2 regions of the Amycolatopsis methanolica 239 genome follow, and region 2 is predicted to be linked to the other one. Evidence: riboswitches for the same ligand, from Rfam matches in the RefSeq annotation. Region 2 holds a riboswitch; the other holds the start of a gene.
What was found. Region 2 has a riboswitch for cobalamin ahead of AMETH_RS21560 (ABC transporter substrate-binding protein). Riboswitches for the same ligand answer to the same signal wherever they lie in the genome.

Region 1: another riboswitch for cobalamin. It lies ahead of nicT (Nickel transporter NicT); the one in region 2 lies ahead of AMETH_RS21560 (ABC transporter substrate-binding protein).

What each region holds. Positions count from the first base shown of each region.
Region 1 is NZ_CP009110.1:6,041,997-6,045,388, forward strand. It holds gene AMETH_RS29345 (sigma-70 family RNA polymerase sigma factor) at 1-405, shown strand, start outside; gene nicT (Nickel transporter NicT) at 394-1,446, opposite strand; cobalamin riboswitch at 1,491-1,660, opposite strand; gene AMETH_RS29355 (TetR/AcrR family transcriptional regulator) at 1,731-2,309, opposite strand; gene AMETH_RS29360 (DMT family transporter) at 2,378-3,304, shown strand; gene AMETH_RS29365 (ATP-dependent DNA ligase) at 3,265-3,392, shown strand, end outside.
Region 2 is NZ_CP009110.1:4,441,003-4,444,394, reverse strand. It holds gene AMETH_RS21575 (sulfite exporter TauE/SafE family protein) at 91-867, shown strand; S-adenosyl-L-homocysteine riboswitch at 887-962, shown strand; gene AMETH_RS40585 (MOSC N-terminal beta barrel domain-containing protein) at 976-1,365, shown strand; gene AMETH_RS40580 (MOSC domain-containing protein) at 1,377-1,610, shown strand; cobalamin riboswitch at 1,600-1,781, shown strand; gene AMETH_RS21560 (ABC transporter substrate-binding protein) at 1,846-2,829, shown strand; gene AMETH_RS21555 (FecCD family ABC transporter permease) at 2,826-3,392, shown strand, end outside.

The DNA of each region.
Region 1 (3,392 bases), 1.6 Mb from region 2:
GAGACCTACCTGCGCGCGTTCGCCGCCCTGCCGTCGTTCGCCGGCCGGTCGCCCGCCCGGATGTGGCTGCTGTCGATCGCCAAGCGCGTCGCCGCCGACCACCTGCGTGGCAACCGCCGCCGCCCGCAGACCAGCCAGGTCGAGGACTGGGTGGCCTCCGCGGAGCAGAGCGGCGCCCAGACGCCCGACCACGGCCGGCTCGTCGTACTGCGCAAGCTGATCGCCGAGCTGGAGCCGGAGCGGCGGGAGGCGTTCGTGCTCACCCAGGTGATCGGACTGTCCTACGCCGACGCGGCGGAGGTGTGCGACTGCGCTGTCGGCACCATCCGGTCCCGCGTGTTCCGGGCCCGCGAGGACCTGACCGCCGCACTCAGCTCGAACGGGCGGGCGGCCTCACTCGGCTGAGCTCCACCGGTGCTCGACCCTGGCGAGCCGCCAGTACGCGATCGCGGCCGCCCACACCACCACGAACAACCCGACGACGATGTAGCCGACGCTGTCGAGGTCGATGTCCGCGATCCAGTCGACCAGCGCGCCCGACCAGCCCAGGTCGTCCCGGGCGACACCGACCAGCTCGATGGTGCCGATGACCAGCGCCACCGCGACGGACAGGCCGGTGATCGTGAGGTTGTAGTAGATCTTGCGGACCGGGTTGGCGAACGCCCAGTTGTAGGCGAAGTTCATGAACGTGCCATCAAGCGTGTCGAACAGGCTCATGCCGGCGGCGAACAGCAGCGGCAGGCACAGGATCGCGTACCAGGGCAGGCCGGCGGCCGCGCCGGACCCGGCGAGCGCCAGCAGCAGCACCTCGGTCGCGGTATCGAACCCGACGCCGAACAGCAGCCCGACCAGGTACATCTGGCCCGGGCGGCGGATCGAGCGGGTGAGCCTGCCGAGGAACCGGTTGACGAACCCGCGCGAGTCGAGCCGCGCCTCCAGCTCGGCCTCGTCGAAGCGGCCGCGGCGCAGCTCGCGCCACACCTTCCAGATGCCGATCAGCGCGACCAGGTTCAGAATGCCGATCAGGTACAGGAACCCGCCGGACGCGCCGGTGGAGATCACGCCGAGCACCCGGTGCGCCGACGAGCCGTCCTCGGTCCAGCTCAGGATGCCCTTCGCGCCGATCGCGACGAGCACCGCCAGCACGACGACCACGGTGGAGTGCCCGAGCGCGAACCAGAACCCGACCGAGACCGGGCGCTGGCCCTCGGCCATCAGCTTGCGCGTGGTGTTGTCGATGGCGGCGATGTGGTCGGCGTCGAACGCGTGCCGCATGCCCAGCGTGTACGCCGTCAGCCCCAGCCCGAAGCCGAAGACCTGCGCGCCCACGGCGTAGTGCCCGGGCACCACGAGCAACGCGAGTATCCCGAAGGCGACCGCGTGCAACACGACGATGGCCAGCAGCAACAGGCCCGTGCGGTAGGTGTCCTGCCTGCGCCAGGACATGGTGGATGAACTCCCCATGGAGACCGCCTTCCAGCACCTCGTGGATGGTCCAACGTGCCGTGGCCGGTCTCCTGGCTTCGGATCAACATCCGCGGCCCGCCTTCCCGGACTCGCGTCCAGTGGCTGTCCCGGGCCGGGACTTCCCGTTCACAGTGGCGAGGGCCGCGCCGGTTTCACACCGGACTTCCCGAGCACCACGGCCCGCTCACGGTACGTTTCGGCCTCGCTGCGGGGCAAGGGCCATCCCGGTGACCGGCGCCCTACCGCCGGGACGCCGAGTTGTGCTACGCCGCAGTGGCTTCGTCCACCAGCGACTTCGCGACGCGCTTGGCCGTGGCCACCGCGGTCGGCGCGACGTCCAGCGACGCCGCGACCGTCGCGCCCTCGACCAGGACGAGCAGCGCCTCCGCCAGCCGCACCGGGTTCCGCGCGCCCGCGTCCGCGGCCAGGTCCCGCAGGTAGCCCAGCAACCACTGCTTCGACGCGGTGATCACCTGCCGTCCGGGGTGGTCGGGCGACGGCAGTTCGGCGTGCGCGTTGACGAACGCGCAACCACGCGTGTTCTCGGTGTCGAGCCAGTCGGCGAGCGCGTCGAAGACCTTCAGCAGCTTCTGGGCGGGAGTCGTCCGCGGGCCGGCGAAGGAGCGCACGTGTTCCCGCCACCGCTCGTCCCGGCGGCGCAGGTAGAGGGCTACCAGATCAGCCTTGGAGCCGAACCGGTCGTACAGGGTCTTCTTGGTGACCCCGGCCTCGGCGGCGATCGTGTCCACGCCGACCGCGTGGATCCCGTTGTCGTAGAACAGTTTCCCGGCGACCGTGAGGATGCGTTCGGCGGCCGGGGTCAGCGGCTTGTCCGTCTCCACGATTTGACAGTACACCGACCGGTATAGCTACCGTAGGCTATACAGATCGGTATACTCGGGGAGGTCGCATGCGAGGGAACGTCGCCGCCGGAGCCGGGTTCGTCCTGTTCTGGAGCTCCGGGTTCGTCGGCGCCACGCTGGGCGCCAGGTCCGGCGGCGCGGTATCCCTCCTGGCCTGGCGGTTCCTGGCCGCGGGGCTGCTGCTCGGCGTGTGGTGGGTGGTCCGGCGGCGCGCGATGCGGCCGCGGGACGCCGTGATCCAGGCCGGCCTCGGCGTGCTTTCCCAGGGCGGGTACCTGTACTGCGTGTACGCGGCGGCCGACCTCGGCGTCGCCGCCGGAACGTCCGCGCTGATCGCGGCGCTGCAACCGATCGTCGCGGTGGTGCTGAGCCAGTGCGTGCTGGGCGAGCGCGCGGGCGCACTGCGGTGGGCCGGGCTGGTCGGCGGGCTGGCCGGGGTGGCGCTGGTGGTCGGCGACGACCTGTCCGGCCGCCCCGGCACCCCGCCGCTGGCCTACGCCCTGCCGTTCCTGGCGATGCTCGCACTGGTCGCGGCCACGCTCATCGAGCGCAAGACGGCTTCCGACGTCCCGCTCTGGGACGGGCTGGTGGTGCAGTGCGTGACCAGCGCGATCCTGTTCACCGGGGTCGCGGCGGCCACCGGGCAGCTGGTCGCGCCCGCGGATCCGGACTTCTGGTTCGCGGTCGGGTGGGTCGTCGTGCTTTCCACGTTCGGGGGATATGGCTGCTACTGGCTGGTGCTGCGTCGCAGCTCGGTGACGACCGTGTCCGGTCTGCTGTACCTCACACCGCCTACCACGATGATCCTCGCCTGGCTCATGTTCGACGACACGATCACGCTGCGTGGCCTGCTCGGGCTGGTCGTCTGCCTCGGCGCGGTCGCGCTGGTCCTGCGTCCCCGGAAATTGTCGGTGGGGCGGGAGATGATGTCCGCATGTTGCTCGCCGACGTCGTCACAGCCTCCGCCTCGCTAGCGGCCACCCGCTCGCGCAAGGCGAAGATCGCGACGCTGGCGGACCTGCTCAACCGCGCGGACGAGCGGGAGCTGCCCGCCGTGGTCGC
Region 2 (3,392 bases):
CTGGACACCGCACTCTGACTCCACAGTGGAGGAGTGGGGTTCGTCTCGTGAGCCGGGAAAACGTTTGCTCTTGCGGTAAATTGCGGTAACGTGCCCGCTGATCCGCCGCTCACCCTCGGCCCGTGGCAACTGCTGTTCCTCGTGGTGGCCGGTGTCGGGGCGGGGCTGACGGGGTCGATCGCCGGGCTCGCCTCGCTGGTGTCCTATCCGGCGCTGCTGGCGATCGGTGTGCCGCCGGTCACCGCGAACGTGACCAACACCGTCGCGTTGATGGGCAACACGGTCGGCTCGGCGGCCGGTTCGCGTCCCGAGTTGCGCGGGCAGCGCGCCCGGTTGCTGCGGTTGTGCGCGATCACCGCGGTCGGCGGCGCGGCGGGCAGCGCGTTGCTGCTGCTCACCCCCGAGGACACGTTCGCCTACATCGTCCCGTTCCTCATCGGCGGCGCGTCGGTGCTGTTGCTGTTCTCCCCGCGGCTGGCCGAACGCGCCGGCCGCGGCGACGGCGGGCTCACCGCGGGCACTGCGACGGGCGCGTTCCTGGTCGCGATCTACGGCGGGTACTTCGGCGCGGCGGCCGGGGTGATCATGCTGGCGCTGCTGTCCGCCGCCTGGGCGCAGCCGCTGGCCAGGACGAACGCGGCGAAGAACATCGTGACCGGCGCGGCCAACCTGGTGGCCGCCGTGGTGTTCGCGTTCACCGGCTCGGTGCTCTGGCCCGCGGCGGCGGCCCTGTGCCTCGGTCTGGTCGCCGGCTCCTTCGTGGGCCCCGCGGTGGTCCGCCGCCTGCCCGCGGCCCCGCTCCGGGTGGCGATCGCGCTGGCGGGCATGGGCCTGGCCGTGACACTGGCCTGGCAGGCCTGGAGCTAGAAGTGCTACCTTCGCAGGCGGTGCCGAGGGGCGCTGCGACGGGCCCGGCCCGCCACGCTCGGCACCGTCTCCTGCAGCAAGGGCGCCTTCTCACCCGAGGAGGCGCAGATGCTCGTCGGACACCTCGCCGCGATCTTCCGCTACCCCGTCAAGTCCATGGCCGCGCAACCGCTGGACGAGGCCGCCGTCTCCTGGCACGGCCTCGACGGTGACCGGCGCTGGGCGTTCGTCCGGCCGGGCCAGGAGTCGAACGGCTTCCCCTGGCTCACCATCCGCAGGCGCAACGACCTCGTCCGCTACCAGGTCGTCGGCGAGTCCCAGGTTCGCACCCCGGACGGCAGGCTGCACGACGTCACCGATCCCGCGCTCGCCGCGGAACTGGGCGCCGCGCGCGTCCAGAAACTGGACCGTGGCACGTTCGACAGCGCGCCGTTGTCCCTGATCACCACCCGCAGCGCCGGTGCCGAGCCGCTGCGCTTCCGCCCCAACCTCCTCTGATCGACACCGACGTGCCCGAGGAGGACTGGATCGGCCGCACGCTCCGCATCGGCACCACCCGCATCCGGGTCGACCGCCGCGACCGGCGCTGCGTCGTCGTCAACGTCGATCCGCGCACCGGCCGTCGCGCACCGGCCGTCCTGCGCCGCATCGGCCGCGAGCACGACACGTGCCTCGGCGCCTACGGGGCCACTGTGGAACCGGGCACGGTCGGGGCCGGGGACGGGGTCGTCGTGCTAGCGTGAGCGCGCCAGTCGTGCCCCGCGAGGGGCCAGGGAATCCGGTGCGAATCCGGAACTGACGCGCAGCGGTGAGCGGCGACGGGCGGGACAACGGCCACTGGACCACGCGGTCCGGGAAGGCGTTCCGCCCGGACGACCCCGAGTCCGAAGACCTGCTGGCACCCCCGCCACGGGGGAGACCGCCGGACCGGGCTCCGCGCATGAGCCCTCGACGCTAGGGGCCGCTGTGCGCCGATCGATGACCTTCTCGCTGCTCGCCGCCGTGCTGACGCTGACGGGGTGTGCGAGCGCCACCCCCTCCGGAGACACCGCCGCCGTGGCCGTCGACAACTGCGGCCACCAGGTCCGCGTGGCGGAACCGCCGCGGCGGGCGGTCGCGCTCAACCAGGGCGCGGCGGAGATCATGCTGTCCCTCGGCCTGGCCGACCGCATGGCAGGCACCGCCACCTGGACCGATCCCGTGCTGCCGCACCTGGCCGCGGACAACGCGAAGGTGCCCCGGCTCGCCGAGAACTACCCGTCGTTCGAGACCGTGCTCGCCGCCGAGCCGGACTTCGTCGCCGCCTCGTTCGGCGCCATCCTCGGCAAGGGCGGCGTCGCGACCCGCGAGCAGTTCGAGCAGCTCGGGGTGCCCGCCTACCTGTCGCCGACCGAGTGCGCCAAGGACACCAGCGGCGGCGGCGACGGCACGCGCACCGAGACTCTGACCATGGACGCCGTCTACACCGAGATCCGGGACCTCGCGCGGATCTTCGGCGTCGAGGACCGCGGCGAGCAGCTGGTGACCAGCCTGCAGGAACGGATGCGCGCGGTCGCGGGCGCCGGCGCGAACGCCCGGCTGATGTTCTGGTTCGCCAACTCCGAAGCCCCCTACCTGGCGGGTTGCTGCGGCGCGCCCGGCATCATCACGACGACCGTGGGCGCCCGCAACGTCTTCGACGACACGCGCGAGGAGTGGCCGCAGATCAACTGGGAGACGGTCGCCGAACGCGACCCGGACGTGATCGTCCTCGGCGACCTGACCCGCCGTTCGCAGACCGCGGAGAACGCCGCCGCCAAGATCGCGTTCCTGGAGTCGCACCCGGTGACCCGCGACCTGGCTGCCGTGCGGAACAAGCGGTACGTGCTGTTGTCCGGGCAGGCGATGAATCCGACACTGCGTACCGTGGACGGCGCCGAGCAGGTCGCCGCGGCGCTGCGCGGGTTCGGGTTCGCCAGGTGACGCGCACCGCGCGAGTCCTGCCGCTGTGCGCCGGTGGTCTCGCGCTGCTCGTGGTGTCGGTGGCCGTCGCGGTGACGATCGGCCCGGCCGGGATCAGCGTCGGCGATGTCTACGCGACCGTCCTGGCCCACCTCGGCTTCGGGGAGCCGGTGCTCTCGCCGGTGCGCGACGGAATCGTGTGGCACCTGCGGATCCCGCGCGCCCTGCTGGCCGCCGTGTGCGGGGCGGGCCTGGCGGTGTGCGGGGCGGTCATGCAGTCGCTGCTGCGCAACCCGCTCGCCGACCCGTTCGTGCTCGGGGTGTCCTCGGGCGCGTCGACCGGTGCCGTGCTGGTCGTGGTGCTCGGCGTCGGCGGGGGAGTGGTGTCGTTGTCCGCGGGGGCGTTCGCCGGGGCGGTGCTGTCGTTCGGGCTCGTGCTGTTGCTCAGCCAGACGCTGGGCGGCACCACCGAGCGCGTCGTGCTGTCCGGGGTCGCGGCGATGCAGCTGTTCTCCGCGCTGACGTCGTTCGTCGTGTTGACGGCCGGGGACGCGGAAACGACGCGGGGCGTGTTGTTCTGGCTG